One region of the Pseudoalteromonas sp. SA25 genome, then DNA from elsewhere that is predicted to be linked to it. Evidence: predicted binding sites of a transcription regulator. Region 1 holds the regulator's gene; each other region holds the start of a gene.
The links. The regulator sigma-54, encoded in region 1, starts transcription at its own class of promoters, with help from an activator protein. The targets are predictions, from matches to a motif close to GTTGGCACGNNNNTNGNNT.
Positions count from the first base shown of each region.

Region 2: a site for sigma-54 is predicted at 3,830-3,848, ahead of GQR45_RS17060 (CsbD family protein). Genes of this name have one in related genera too.
Region 3: a site for sigma-54 is predicted at 3,792-3,810, ahead of GQR45_RS09870 (DUF1328 family protein). Genes of this name have one in related genera too.

Region 1 is NZ_WTKV01000001.1:60,513-65,547, reverse strand. Features, by position in the region: gene mgtE (magnesium transporter) at 1-1,018, opposite strand, end outside; gene GQR45_RS00350 (HPr family phosphocarrier protein) at 1,149-1,421, opposite strand; gene rapZ (RNase adapter RapZ) at 1,464-2,309, opposite strand; gene ptsN (PTS IIA-like nitrogen regulatory protein PtsN) at 2,328-2,780, opposite strand; gene hpf (ribosome hibernation promoting factor) at 2,785-3,072, opposite strand; gene GQR45_RS00330 (RNA polymerase factor sigma-54) at 3,098-4,597, opposite strand; gene lptB (LPS export ABC transporter ATP-binding protein) at 4,667-5,035, opposite strand, start outside.
Region 2 is NZ_WTKV01000023.1:67,201-72,235, reverse strand. Features, by position in the region: gene GQR45_RS17080 (DUF6694 family lipoprotein) at 1-117, opposite strand, end outside; gene GQR45_RS17075 (nuclear transport factor 2 family protein) at 133-597, opposite strand; gene hrpB (ATP-dependent helicase HrpB) at 692-3,118, opposite strand; gene GQR45_RS17065 (group II truncated hemoglobin) at 3,202-3,615, opposite strand; gene GQR45_RS17060 (CsbD family protein) at 3,896-4,093, shown strand; gene GQR45_RS17055 (molybdopterin cofactor-binding domain-containing protein) at 4,162-5,035, opposite strand, start outside.
Region 3 is NZ_WTKV01000009.1:176,684-181,718, forward strand. Features, by position in the region: gene GQR45_RS09850 (aldo/keto reductase) at 1-8, opposite strand, end outside; gene GQR45_RS09855 (sodium ion-translocating decarboxylase subunit beta) at 151-1,281, opposite strand; gene oadA (sodium-extruding oxaloacetate decarboxylase subunit alpha) at 1,295-3,076, opposite strand; gene GQR45_RS09865 (OadG family transporter subunit) at 3,088-3,330, opposite strand; gene GQR45_RS09870 (DUF1328 family protein) at 3,850-4,023, shown strand; gene GQR45_RS09875 (hypothetical protein) at 4,082-4,273, shown strand; gene GQR45_RS09880 (IS4 family transposase) at 4,402-5,035, shown strand, end outside.

The sequences.
Region 1 (5,035 bases):
GCGTTAATGATTGGCTACCTGCAACACCGCCCATAGAAGGGACAATACCGTTTAGTACAGCTAAAATAGGGAGCACATCTAAAGTGCCTTCAAAAAAGCTAGCTACAAAAGCAGCTGCAAGTGCAGTTAGTAAGTTGACACCTAACCAAACGGAGCGTTTTTTAGAGCTTTTTAGTACTGGCGCAAAGGTATCTTCTTCATCATCAAGGCCGGCTAAGCCCAATAAACTATGCTCAGCATCTTCGCGGATTACGTCAACGATGTCATCGATAGTGACACGACCAAGGAGCTGATCGTTATCATCAACTACGGGGGCCGATATCCAATTATGACGTTCAAATAATTGCGCGACTTCACTTTCATCCATTGAGATTGGAATGGATTCACAATCTTCATCCATTAAATCGCGAACAATTTTTTCTGGCGGGTTAGTTAATAATGTACTTAGCGATAAAGCGCCTATAAAGCAGTTATGCTTATCAACAACGTACAAGTCATCGGTACCTTCTGGCAACTCGCCGCGTAGCCTAATATACCTAAGTACAACATCGAGCGTAACGTCAGGGCGGATGGTCACCGTATCGGTGTTCATTAGCGCGCCAGCAGAACGCTCTTGATACGAAAGTGCTTGTGTTGCACGCTCACGGTCTTGAATGTCCATCGCGCTAACAACGTCTTTATAAACGGTGTCCGGTAGACTACGTAATACTTCACCTAAGTCATCGTGGCCCATATCTTCTGTTGCGGCTGCAATGTGCTTAGGTTCCATTTGGGCAATAATGCCTAAACGAACATCTTCTGAGAGTTCTTCAAGAACATCACCTTGCACATCAGGATCAACCAACTGCCAAAGGAGTCGGCGAATTTTATGTGGTGATGATTCTAATAATAATGCGGTATCACAAGGAGCTGTTTTTGCGAGCATGCGCCTAACTTGAACAAATTGACCACTATTGAGTGACTTAGTCACCTGTTTTAGTTGCTGTAGTGGGTAATCTTGTTCAAAAGCTTCAGGCATTGGCGTCCTTTATAAATTTTTATATTACTTTATGGGGAGAGGTGAGTTAACTGGCGTCACTAACCGTATTTATTTTATATATCTGTTTTAGTTGGGGCATTAGTAATGCGAGCATTATTTTTATAACTGTTTATTCTTGTTCATTAAAACGTTGTGCTATTAATTCTCCAACAGCATGTAAAGCTTGCTCAGAATCGGGGCCTTTACATACAACTTTTACTTCTTTGCCTTGGCTACTTTCAAGTAACATTAGTGCAAGTACGCTATCGCCTGCAGCTTCTTTGTCATCTTGAAATAATGTAATTGTCGCATCAAACTGCACTGCCAATTGGGCAAGCACGGTGGCTGCTCTGGCGTGCAATCCTAATTTGTTTTTTATTAAAAAAGTGTCTTCACAATGCATAACTTACTCTACCTAAGCTGAACAGGTGATTATTCAGCTATATTATTTTTCTTGTTCGCGATGGCGAATTTTCACATTGGGATGTGTCATTGCAAAACTTTCACCGATAGTTTGCGCTAAATATACAGAGCGATGTTGTCCGCCTGTACACCCAATAGCAATGGTTAAATAACTGCGGTTATTTCGCTCTAAGTGCGGTAACCATGTTTGTACAAATGTTTGAATTTGCCATGTGAATTTTTGCACTATGCTGTGATTGGCCAAATAATCTTTAACAGGTTGATCTAACCCATTTAAAGGTTTTAATTCAGGTTCCCAATGTGGATTGGGTAAAAAGCGTGCATCAAATACGTAATCTGCTTCTTTTGGTATACCGTATTTAAAACCAAACGATTCAAACGTGACAATCAGTTGCTTATCTTTTTTACCTAAAATCTTTTCACGAATAGATTCAGCAAGTTGATGAACACTCAAATCAGTTGTATCTATCATAAAGTCGGCGCGGGTGATTAATACATCAAGTAATTCTTTTTCTTTTTTGATGGCTAAATCAAGAGGCAACGAGTCAATTGATAGTGGGTGTAATCTACGAGTTTCAGAAAAACGTTTGATCAATGTTTGATCGTCGCTATCTAAATAAAATAAAGTAGGTTTTGCAAAGCCAGGCAAGTATTCAAGAATATCGTTAAATTCATCTTGTTGCTTAGGGATGTTACGCACATCAATGCTAACAGCAATTTTATCATAGCTATCAGACACACTGCGAACTAATGAAGGAAGCAAGTTAACTGGAATATTATCTACGCAATAATAACCTAAATCTTCTACAACGCGTAAAGCAACCGACTTTCCAGAACCAGAGCGACCGCTTATGATAATTAACTCCATTTAACACCCTTTATAAAACTATGATTGATTGACAATAACTTGGTAAAGCTCAGTATCTGATTTTGCACTGCGTAACTGTTTACAAAAATCTTTGTTGTTTAGTTTATCAGCAATGGTTGCTAGAGTCTTTAAGTGCTGCTGGTTATCGCCATCTGGTACGATGAGTGCGACGAAAATATCAACAGGGCGATTATCGATTGCATCAAAATTTATTGGAGTTTCGCTAACGAGTACTAAAGCCAAAGGCTCTTCTGCACCGCTCATTCTTCCATGAGGAATGGCAATGCCACGCCCTATACCTGTACTACCGAGTTTCTCTCTGCTCATTAAAGCATTAAGAATATCTTGTTGCGGTAAATACGGAAGTTTGTCGTGAGCAAGTTCGCTAATGAACTCTAAAATTCTTTTTTTGCTATTAAAAAGGACCGCAGCTTTGCTGCAGTCCTGGCATATAAGTGAGCTTAATTTCATCATATTAGTGTCGAGCAAGCTTCTCTTTGTGTTTAATTACTTGTCGATCGAGCTTGTCGATCAACGAGTCAATGGCGGCATACATATCTTGATGTTCTGTAGAGGCAAATAGCTCAGCACCGCTTACGTGTATGGTGGCTTCTGCTTTTTGATTTAATTTTTCTACATCGAGAATGACATGAACATTATTAATATGATCAGAGTGTCTTTCTAGCTTCGCAAATTTGGTATTAATATAGTCTCTTAGTGAATCGGTTAATTCTACGTGACGACCAGTTAAGTTTAGTTGCATAAGCATTACCCTCTTTTTTTGCGTCTTAAATCAAACTTTTACGTTGATTTGACGGTGGAATAGCCAGAGATTCGCGGTATTTTGCGATTGTACGTCTCGCTACTTTAATTCCTTGCTCAGCCAATATATCCGCTATTTTGCTATCACTCAATGGTTTTGCTGAGTTTTCTGCTGCGATTAATTTTCGGATAAGCGCACGGATTGCTGTAGATGAACATTCACCACCGTTTTCGGTGCTTACATGGCTTGAGAAAAAATATTTAAGCTCAAATATACCACGGGGTGTGTGCATATACTTTTGGGTTGTTACGCGCGAAATTGTTGATTCGTGCATTTCTACCATTTCAGCAACATCATTTAAAACCATTGGTTTCATGGCTTCAGGACCGTGTTCAAAAAAGCCTTGTTGTTGCTTAACAATACAATTTGTTACTTTTAATAGCGTGTCGTTTCTACTTTCTAAGCTTTTAATAAACCATTTAGCTTCTTGTAAATGCGAGCGAATAAACTGGCTGTCACCACTGGATTTTACAGTGCGAGACATTGCCGCGTATTGGCTATTAACACGAATTTTAGGCATGCTATCTGGGTTTAACTCAACAACCCAGCGGCCTTTAATTTTTTTAACTGACACATCAGGAATAACATACTCAGACTCTTCTCTTACAATAGTATCTGCAGGTTTAGGGCTAAGAGTATGTATTAATGTCATTACTTCTTTAAGCTCTTCTTCTTTGAGCTTAGTTTTCTTCATTAATGTACGATAGTCACGAGCAGCTAATAAATCAATATGCTCGGTTAAAATCATTTTTGTTTCATTAATGTAAGGTGTTTCTTTATCAAACTGGTTAAGCTGAATACACAAACACTCTTGTAAACTACGTGCAGCAATACCAACAGGATCAAACAGCTGGATGCGTTTTAATACAGCTTCAATTTCATCAAGTTCGACTTCGTTATCATCTTCGTTTTCTTGATTAAAGCTTTCTAAAATCTCTTCGCAGCTTAGTGTTAAAATACCTGAATCATCGACGGCTTCTACAATAGCAATAGCAATAGCTTCGTCTGTAGGGCTAAATGGCGTTAGTTGTAACTGCCACATTAAATACTCATGGAGCGTTTCAGTAGAGGCACCTTGGTATATTGATTCGTCTTCAGGCATCGGACCCGATGATGCTGCTGGGGCGGCACTCATGTACTCATCCCAACTAACATCCATAGCCATGTCGTCACTTAGCGTGTCTTTTGCAAGTGCTTCACCACTATCTTGTTCGTATTCGCTTGGAGCATCATCGGCAGATGCGCTAACAGTTATGTCATCTGTATCTGCTTTTTGCTCGTTTTTACCTGCAGCGTCTTCTGAATAGTCTGCTTCTTCAACCTCTAATAGCGGGTTGCTGTCGAGAGCTTCTTGTATTTCTTGCTGGAGATCCAATGTACTGAGTTGCAACAAACGAATAGCTTGTTGCAGCTGTGGAGTCATTGTAAGTTGCTGGCCCATGCGCAGCTGTAGTGATTGCCTCATGTATCTCTAACAATCCTTTTATGTTGTTATAATTAATACTAGCAGATGCTTAAAGACATGGCGTAAATGTTACAGCCTAAATTGCTCGCCTAAGTAAACATCGCGTACTGTTTTATCATTTAATACGTGTTCTGGAGTACCTGATGCAATCAGCTCCCCATGAGAAACAATGTAGGCTTTTTCACAAACATCAAGGGTTTCTCTTACGTTATGATCGGTAATTAATACACCAATCCCACGATTTTTAAGATGTTCTATTATTTTCTTTATGTCTAATACCGAAATAGGGTCAACACCTGCAAATGGTTCATCCAGTAATATAAATTTAGGATCTGCTGCCAGCGCACGTGCTATTTCAACACGACGACGTTCGCCACCTGACAATGCCATACCTTGGCTATCGCGAATGTGTTGTATGCTAAATTCATCTAATAATTT
Region 2 (5,035 bases), on a different contig from region 1:
TTTATTAACTCCCACTTGAGTTGTCTCTGGTGTGGAGCCATCAAATCTAAAATCATTTTTTGTACTAACGCATGCACTAAGCATTAATATTGATAATGCGATAAGTAAATGTTTCATATATATCCTTATTTGTTATTCGTGATACTTGCGGATCATCGCCACTTTGCCGTTTTCAATTTCAATCACTTCCATCATTGTGGAGGTATACTCAATTGGCTGTTTATTTTGCGGATGAATACCTTTTACATAGTTTTTATAACGAATAGCAAAGCCTGTATCGTTAAACACAAATGTATTAAGCAGTGTGCTTTCAAACAACGTGTGCGCACCTAAGTAAAAACTCATACCTTTGCGCATCTGCTTTTTACCATCTGGAGTACGTGAGTCATCCGGTTGATACGGAATATGCTGATTGCCAATATCATCGGTTAACAATGCAAGGTAAGCCTCAAGCTCTTTAGCACCTGCGTTAGGTGCTTGTGTGGCGGTCATTGTTTTATAGTACTGCTGCGCAAACGCATTTAAGTCGAGTGGCTTTTCAGCATAAGCCGAAAAAGCAGTTACTAGAGCCAAACCTAACGTTAAAAGTAGCTTCATCACTTATTCCCTGTAGTTAAAAATATTGATTCATTTATAGGAACACTATATTAATATGTTCAACAATAAAACAAATAGTTTTAAGTACTAACACCTACATTTTGCTCTTTACTCTGTTGGTTGCAACGCTGTTGGCAGGGTCGTCTGGCCAAAAATGTTTAGGGTAACGACCTTTCATTTCCTTTTGCACATCGCGGTAACTGCTAGCCCAAAAGTGCGCTAAATCTTGAGTAAGTTGCAATGAGCGTTTACCTGGCGATAACAACTCCATAAGCAGTGGCAGTTTACCGTTGGCAAGCATAGGCGTACTGGTCAAGCCGTAAACTTCTTGCATACGCACGCTTAGCTTTGCGGGGCCATCAAGCTGGTATTCTATTTTTATATTTGAGCCACTTGGCACCGTTAAGCGCAGTGGTAACAGTGCTTTTAACGCGGTTTGTTGTTGCCAATCAAAACAGTTTTGTAATGCTTCAAAGTAGTTAAACTTTTTAAGCTGCGTGAGCGTTTTAATATCTTCTAAAAACACGCTTAGCCACTGCGCTGCATTTTGAATGAGTTGTTGCTCATTTGTTTTTGGAAATTTATCGGGTAATAACTTACTTGCTAGACTCATACGTATCAGCAATTGCTGCGCATCAGGTTGCTCGTTAAATAATGCAAAACCGTGTTTAGCAAATAAGTTTAGCCACGCTTTAGCGCGCTCGCTCTTATCTAGTTTTTGTTTACTAGGCTGGCTGCTGAGCGTTATAGCCCCGAGCTTTACTTCATCTTGATGAATAAAACGTGCTGATTTTTCGTCAAACTCACAGCGAGTAAGTTCACTAAATAAATGCGGTAAAAATTCTTGTAACTCAAATGGGTTAAGCGCGGTGGCTGCAAATATACGCCCTCCTTTGTGCCCGCCCATGGTTGCTATAGCTAAGTAATCGTCGTTGTGCCAGTAATCGGCATTTAACTCAGCACCTGCACCATTGGCAAGTAGGTAACCATTACCGCGTTTTTTAGCGATGCGATCTGGGTACGCCAATGCCACTAGCAAACTAATATAATGCGTATTTAATTCGCTGTTTTCGTCTTTTACTTTTAAGCGGCTTTGCCAATATTTTAACTGCTGTTTAAATACCGGATGCGGACGTTGCTGTTGGCTATGCAGCGCTAAACTCAACTCGTTTGCACTGTTTACTCGGCTCTCAAGTAATGCCACTAAATAAATAGCGAGCCTAAAAATACCAGGGAGTTGGTCATCAAGTATTTGTGCTTTTAATAGCATATGCGCCAAACGAATATCAGCACCAAAACCTAACATTTTACTGCCAAGCGGTGTGAGCTTACCCTTGCTATCAATAGCTTCTAGCATGTTGAGCAGGTTACTTGCTTGCTCGCATTGTTGCTCAGTAGGCTTATCAAGTAGGGTTAGCTCATCAATACTGGCTCCCCACTGCTTTGCCTCAAGCATAAGTTGGCTTATGTCTGATGTGAGTATTTCGGGATTGTCGTGGCTATTACGTCGCTCAAAGGTTTGCTTTGAGCCAATTCGATAAACAATGCCCGGCTCTATTCGCCCTGCACGTCCTGCTCGCTGCACAGCAGAGGAGCGCGATATACTTTGTGTTGTGAGCTCTGTGACCCCTGTTTTTAAATTAAAGGTCGCTGCACGGCGCTTGCCGCTGTCAATTACAATGCGTATGCCTTCAATAGTTAAACTGGTTTCGGCTACATTGGTGGTAAGCACTACTTTGCGCATACCGTTTGGTGCAGGAGCAATAGCAGCTTGCTGATTAGCTTTATCTTGCTCGCCAAATAGCGTTGCGACTATGCAGTTACTGGGTAAATCGTTCAGTGCTTGTTGCACGCGTAGTATTTCAAATTGCCCAGGTAAAAACACCAATGCGCTACCTGTTTGCTCATTAAGTGCTTGTTTTATTATGCTAGGAATTGCATCAAGCCAGCGGCTTTCATCTTTTATGGGTATGTATACTTCGTCTATTGGGTAGCTGCGACCGCTTGATTGAATTACAGGGCAGTCAAAAAACGCTGTATAACGCTCAGTATCAAGAGTTGCCGACATAAGCATAATGGTTAAATCTTCACGCAGCGCACTTTGGGTCTCGAGCGCAAAGGCAAGTGAGGTATCGGCTGCAATTGAACGCTCATGAAATTCATCAAATATCAGTAAATCAATATCGCTTAATTCGGGGTCGTTTTGCATCATGCGCGTTAGCATGCCTTCGGTAACTATTTCAAGACGCGTATTAGCGCTTACTTTACTCTCGCCCCTAATCCGCAAGCCCACACTTTGCCCAACACTCTCGTTTTGGCACTTTGCTAGGTAGCTGGCTATATTACGAGCAGCTAAACGGCGAGGCTCTAGCATTACAATACGTTTAAAATGCCCATCGCGCATTAGTTGCAGCGGCAACCACGTAGATTTACCCGCACCAGGCGGCGCTTGTAATAACGTAATAGGATTACTTTGTAATGTAGTAACGAGTTGTTGATATATGTCTTGAACCGGCAGCACAGCTATTTACCCTAAATTGCTTTGCAGGCATTGTAACAAAAAACCGCAGCGACACCGCGGTAGATGTTTATTAATAATTGCTATTAACTACCCGACACCATTCTAATTCGATCTGCAGGCACTCGTAATTGCTGCATTAAGTAAATTTTAAATGAGGCTTCGTAAGGTTGCTTATCAACCGCTTTTTGCATGCATAAAAGCCATGCGTCACTTTGCTCAATTCCTACATGTAAATGTTTGTGCGCTTGAGGAATGTTAATACTGCCAAAATGTTCAGCGTATAATTTAGGACCACCTAACCAGCCCGACAAAAAATAAGCGAGCTTTTTACGTGATGCTGATAAATCTTTTGAATGCATACTCCTTATATTTTCAGCCTCTTTTAAAGCGTCCATATTATCGTAAAACGCATTCACCAATTGTGTAATACCTGCTAACTCACCTGCCATTTTGTATGAGCAGTCATCCACTCCGTATTCACACGTTTTTGTATTCATAACTCACTCAGGTTAACTACTTTGTTTAATACCTGCATATTAGCTTAAAACAAAAATTTAAGAATGAGTTACATCAAAGTGGCGTAACTTATGTCAGCAATAATTACAGGCTGCTATGTATATTTTTTAATAAATAGCGCAATATCAAAAACAAAATCGCTCAACATAAAAATATAACCAACTGATAATAAAAGTAATAAAACTATTATTATTCATTGGTACAAGGCTTGCTACTTTATAACTGACAGTTAATTCACTAACCTAAAGTAAGGATAAACTTATGAACAGCGATCGTATCGAAGGTAATTGGAAAGAACTTAAAGGTAAGGCTCAACAAAAGTGGGGCGATCTTACCAACGACGATTTAGATAAAATTGAAGGTAGCCGTACAGAGCTAGTTGGTAAAATCCAGCAGCAATACGGTAAATCTAAAGAAGAAGCAGAGCGTGAAGTTGATGAGTTTGAAAAAGGTCGTTAAACCCCGTTAACCGCTTTTAAAAAAACCGCCATTTGGCGGTTTTTTTGTTTAAGCTGTAGGTTATTTAGCTACGCTTTTAATTGGTTACCAATCGGTAACTGCCTAATACGCTTTCCGCACGCTGCAAAAATAGCATTACATAATGCTGGCGCATAAACCGGTGTAGATGGCTCGCCAACACCTGCTGGTGGTGCATCGCTTTGTACAATTTCAACGTCAATCTCAAGAGGTGAGTCGCTCATACGCGGTACGCGGTAATCATGAAAGTTACTTTGCTGTACGCGCCCTTTATCAAAGGTAATACCATCGCTGATTGCAGTTGTAATACCGTAAATAGAGCCACCTTGGGTTTGGTTTTTAACCGTGTCGGTGTTTACAACCGTACCCGCATCAATGGCAACCCACGATTTAATTACTTTTAAATCGCCAGCATCCGACACTTCCACCTCAACTACCGTAGCTACGTAAGTTAAAAAGCTTCTATGTGCTGCTATGCCTAAACCTCGACCTTTAGGAAGTTCTCGACCCCATTTACTCATGTCAGCTACTTTTTCAATAACATGGCGCAGCCTGCCAATATCTAACGGATAAACCGCTTTATCGCCACCGTAATTATCGTATGTAGCATTTTGCTCAGTTACATCAACAATACGACTCGGACCTATCGTGTCTAGTAAATAGTCTTTTTGGTCGCGACCGGCTTTGTGCGCTGCTTCACCAATAAATGACTGAATAGCAAAGGCATGAAAAATATTTGATACAGAACGCATCCAACCAATTCGTGCTTTAGCAGGCGCATCACCGTTTTCTAACTTCATATTAGGTGTGTTAATAGGGTTATCGGTAAATCCTAAGCGCAGTTCAAAGCTTCCTGGCGTAGTCGCCCCTTCTGAAAAGGTAGAGGTAATTGGTGAAAACGCGGTGCGGTGTAAATACGATTCT
Region 3 (5,035 bases), on a different contig from region 1:
TGAAGCATGATAACTATCCTTAAAATTTTGAAGAGCTGTTACTGTAAACAAAAAGCGCTGAACAAGAAACCATTTAGCGGTGAACAAATTAAGAACAAAAAAAAGCGCAGTAAACTGCGCTTAATGGTTAATCTATTTTAAATTACATTTTTAGCCAACGAGTGCTAACAATATGCCCGCAGCAACTGCACTACCAAGTACACCCGCTACGTTGGGTCCCATAGCATGCATAAGTAAAAAGTTATGTGGGTTACTTTCAAGGCCAACTTTATTAACTACTCGTGCCGCCATTGGCACAGCCGATACACCTGCTGCCCCAATTAATGGGTTTATAGGTGTTTTAGATATGCGGTTAAGTCCTTTTGCCATAAATACGCCAGATGCCGTACCAATTGCAAAAGCCAGTGCGCCAAGCACTAAAATACCAATCGTCTCAACAGTTAAAAACTTATCTGCAGCAAGCTTTGAGCCTACAGCTAAACCTAAAAATATAGTTGTAACATTGATGATTTCGTTTTGAGCACTGTTACTTAATCTATCAACAACACCCGACTCTCGCATTAAGTTACCTAAACAAAACATACCTACAAGCGGTATAGCAGCCGGTAAAAACATAGCCGTTAAACTAAGCACCATAAGAGGGAAAATAATCTTTTCCTTTTTAGATACTTTGCGAAGCTCTGGCATCTTAATTTTACGTTCTTCTGGGGTTGTTAACGCACGCATAATTGGCGGTTGAATAATTGGTACAAGAGCCATGTATGAATATGCGGCTACCGCTATTGCACCAAGTAAATCAGGTGCCAGTTTTGATGCTAAAAATATTGCTGTTGGCCCATCGGCACCACCAATAATGGCAATAGCTGATGCATCCTGTAGGGTAAACTCAAAACCTGGTACATAATTTAATAATATTGCGCCAAACAAAGTAGCAAAAATACCAAACTGTGCAGCCGCACCTAATAACAACATACGTGGGTTTGCAATAAGCGCGCTAAAGTCGGTCAGCGCCCCTACTCCCATAAATATTAATAACGGAAAAATCCCCGTATCAATACCCACGTAATAAACGTAATACAAAAGCCCACCTGGGTCTGACAAACCTGCCACTGGTACATTTGTTAAAATTGCACCAAAACCAATAGGTAATAATAATAGTGGTTCAAAGCCTTTAGCTATCGCTAAAAACAGTAATAAACACCCTACCGCAATCATAATTAATGATGGGATTGTAAAGTTAGCAATGCCAGTAGCATTCCAGAGGTTTAAAATACCTTCCATCCTCTATTTACTCCTAAGCTAATGCAATCATAGCGTCGCCGGTAGTTACAGCATCGCCTTCACCAACTAACACTTCAGCAATTGTTCCGGTATGCGTAGCGCGTATTTCAGTTTCCATTTTCATGGCTTCCATAATAATCACTACATCACCTTCGTTAACAACTTGCCCAGCTTTTACCTTAATCTTAAAAATATTACCGGCTAAAGGGGCATTAAGTGTTTCACCTGATGCAACTGAAGCAGACTGAGGAATGTGCTCAGAGTCTTTTAATGTTACTTCTTTTAGCTCACCACCTTGCGCCACTACTACGTCGTAAACTTTACCATCTACTTTTACGCTGTATTGCTCAGCTTTAACGCTACTATTATTTGATCCCGATTTTGGTGCTGCCTTATTGCTCTTATCTTCAACGGTAGGAATAGGCTCAAATGCATCAGGGTTATTACGATTTTTAATAAATTTCAAACCAACCTGCTGAAACAATGCATAAGTTAGTACGTCATCAATTTGCTCATCAGCAAGTGTTAAACCTTGCTCTTGCGCTTCTTTTAATAATTCAGCTTCAAGCGTTGCAAGCTCTGGTGCAATGTTATCTGCAGGGCGACAAGTAATAACCTCTGCTCCATCAAGCACACGCTCTTGTAGCTCTTTATTCATTGGTGCTGGTGTTAAGCCATATTCACCTTTTAATACGCCAGCAGTTTCTTTAGTAATTGTTTTATAACGCTCACCGGTTAGCACGTTAAGTACTGCCTGAGTACCTACAATTTGCGACGTGGGTGTTACTAAAGGTAAAAAACCAAGATCTTCACGTACGCGTGGGATCTCAAGTAAAACTTCATTAAGCTTATCTGCCGCGCCTTGCTCTTTAAGTTGGTTTTCCATGTTTGTAAGCATGCCACCAGGTACTTGAGCGAGTAAAATACGACCATCAACCCCTTTTAAGCTACCTTCAAATGCCGCATATTTTTTACGTACATCTCTAAAGTAAGCAGCAATTTCTTCTAGATGGTTTAAATCAAGGTCAGTATCGCGCTCAGTTCCTTCAACTATCGATACAATAGTTTCAGTTGCTGTGTGTCCGTAAGTCATACTCATTGATGAAATAGCGGTATCAAGCATATCAATGCCTGCATCAATCGCTTTTTGATAAGTCGCAGTACTTAAACCTGTTGTAGCGTGGCACTGCATAGCAATAGGAACCGATACGGTTTCTTTAAGTGCTTTAATTAGTTTTTCAGCATCGTACGGCTTTAATAAACCCGCCATGTCTTTAATACAAATTGAGTGACAGCCTAAATCTTCTAATTGCTTAGCAAGAGTCAGCCACATATCAAGCGTATGAACAGGACTTACTGTGTACGAAATAGTACCTTGAGCATGTGCGCCTACTTTTATAGCCGCTTTAATCGCTGTTTCTAGGTTACGTACATCGTTCATTGCATCAAATATACGAAATACGTCAACGCCATTTTTATGTGCGCGTTCTACAAACTTTTCAACTACGTCATCAGCGTAATGGCGGTAGCCTAATAGGTTTTGACCGCGTAATAGCATTTGCTGTTTAGTATTAGGCATCGCTTTTTTAAGCGCACGAATACGCTCCCAAGGATCTTCGCCTAAATAACGAATACACGAATCAAATGTAGCACCGCCCCACGATTCAATAGACCAATAACCTGCATCATCTAGCTTGCTAGCAATAGGTAGCATATCGTCTAGGCGCATACGTGTTGCGAGCAATGATTGGTGCGCATCGCGTAATACCAATTCTGTTAATTTTAATTTAGCCATGTGTGTGCCCCTTATTTATTATTTGATTTGTACTGAGCAATGGCAGCACTAATAGCAGCGATGTGCTCATTAGGCACACCTTGAGATTTAAAAGACGGTGATTTAGCTGGTGATGCCTCTGGTTCGCTATAGCGCGTCACCAAATTAGACATAAGCGTTACTGCACCAATTAATATCGACAGAAATACAAACACTCCAACCATGCCAGTCAGCATTAAGCTACCAGCCGTTGTGAGTAGAGCACCTATATCCATTTTTCTCCCCCTTGAAACCCATATCGAAAATAAAAAATCGATTTAATTAAATATTTATTCACTGGATAATAACAAAACTAGTCGCTTTGTCTACATCTTGTAAATTGGTAAAACCAATTAAACTATAAACAACATAACACTCAACAAATTTACATGCCATAACTCAGCAATCATGCGCCCTACAATACATACAGAAAATAACGACTATAGCTAATAGTTATATGGAAGTTGTTAATTAACTATTCAACTTAATAAAAATAACCGCCAAATTTTATAATAAGTACAAAAACACACATCAATTGTTAATTGGTCTTACCAAAAATATTATTTTTAGTGAATATTTACCGGTAACTTGTAACAGTGTGAATAACTTACATAACAAAGCGTAAAAATTACTAACTAACTAATAACTAAAAACACAGTTAAAAACCATAACCACTTGATATGAAACAAAAATAAACTTTGGCATATAACTGGCATTAGTTATTATGAGCAAATTTGATAACCAAGGAGAAAACAATGTTACGCTGGACAATTACATTTTTAGTTATTGCTTTAATCGCTGCAGTGTTAGGTTTTGGTGGCATCGCAGGTGCCGCAGCTGGTATAGCAAAAATTATATTTTTTATATTTTTAGTACTTTTAGTGATCTCATTAGTTTCAGGTGCACTACGTGGTAAATCACCCAGGTAGATAAAGCATTCAACTAACAAACACTAAAATTTAATTAATACTTACAAGGAATTACATTATGAATTCAACAACTGTAAAAGCAGCATTAATCGGTCTATTCGCAAGTTTTTTCATCATGGGTTGTGAAGATAACCATGCAGAAGATGCAGGCGAGCGTATTGACGAAGCAGTAACTGACGTGCAAAACAAAGTAGAAGATGCATGTGAAAATGTTAAAGAAGGCGTAAACGCTGAAGAAACTAACTGTTAATTCTTCTTGTATCGCTAAAAAACGGCCTTAGGGCTAACACCGATCAGTTAAGGTATTTTTGATCGGTTGACCGATCTTTTGGTTGCTTCACAATACCCTTATCATCTTTTGATTATGAGGGTATTTTTATGCTTAGTCATTGGTTACTTGATACGGATATATTCGCCACTCCTGACTCTTTATCTACATTTCAGAAACATATCCCTCTTGAGTGGATTTCTAATGTGCTCGAACAGACCGATAAAGCAAGTATTCGCAAACGTAAGTTACCTGCTGAGCTTGTCGTCTGGCTTATCATTGCAATGGGTCTTTTTCGCGACCGCTCTATTAGTGACGTTGTTGAGAAGTTAGATTTAACACTCACTGATACCCTGGGCGATACGGTTGCTCCAAGTGCTATTCCTCAAGCGAGACAGCGCCTGAGTAGCGACCCCCTCCAAGCCTTATTTCACCTATGTGCAGCCCATTGGACACAAGAAGAAGATGCTGATGATACGTGGTATGGACTCCGGTTATTTTCTGTCGATGGAACGCAATTTCGTGCACCCGATACACCAGCTCTTGCTGAGCACTTTCACTATATTAAGCACAGTAAAAACCGTCATACAGAATATCCTATTGTACGCCTATGCGCCTTAAGCTCCTTGCGTAGCCGGTTGATACACCACGTTGCCTTCGGGCCCAGTTATCAAGGTGAGGTGAACTACGCAAAGCAGTTATTTGGTCATGTAAGTGATAACAGTCTAACTATTTTTGACCGAT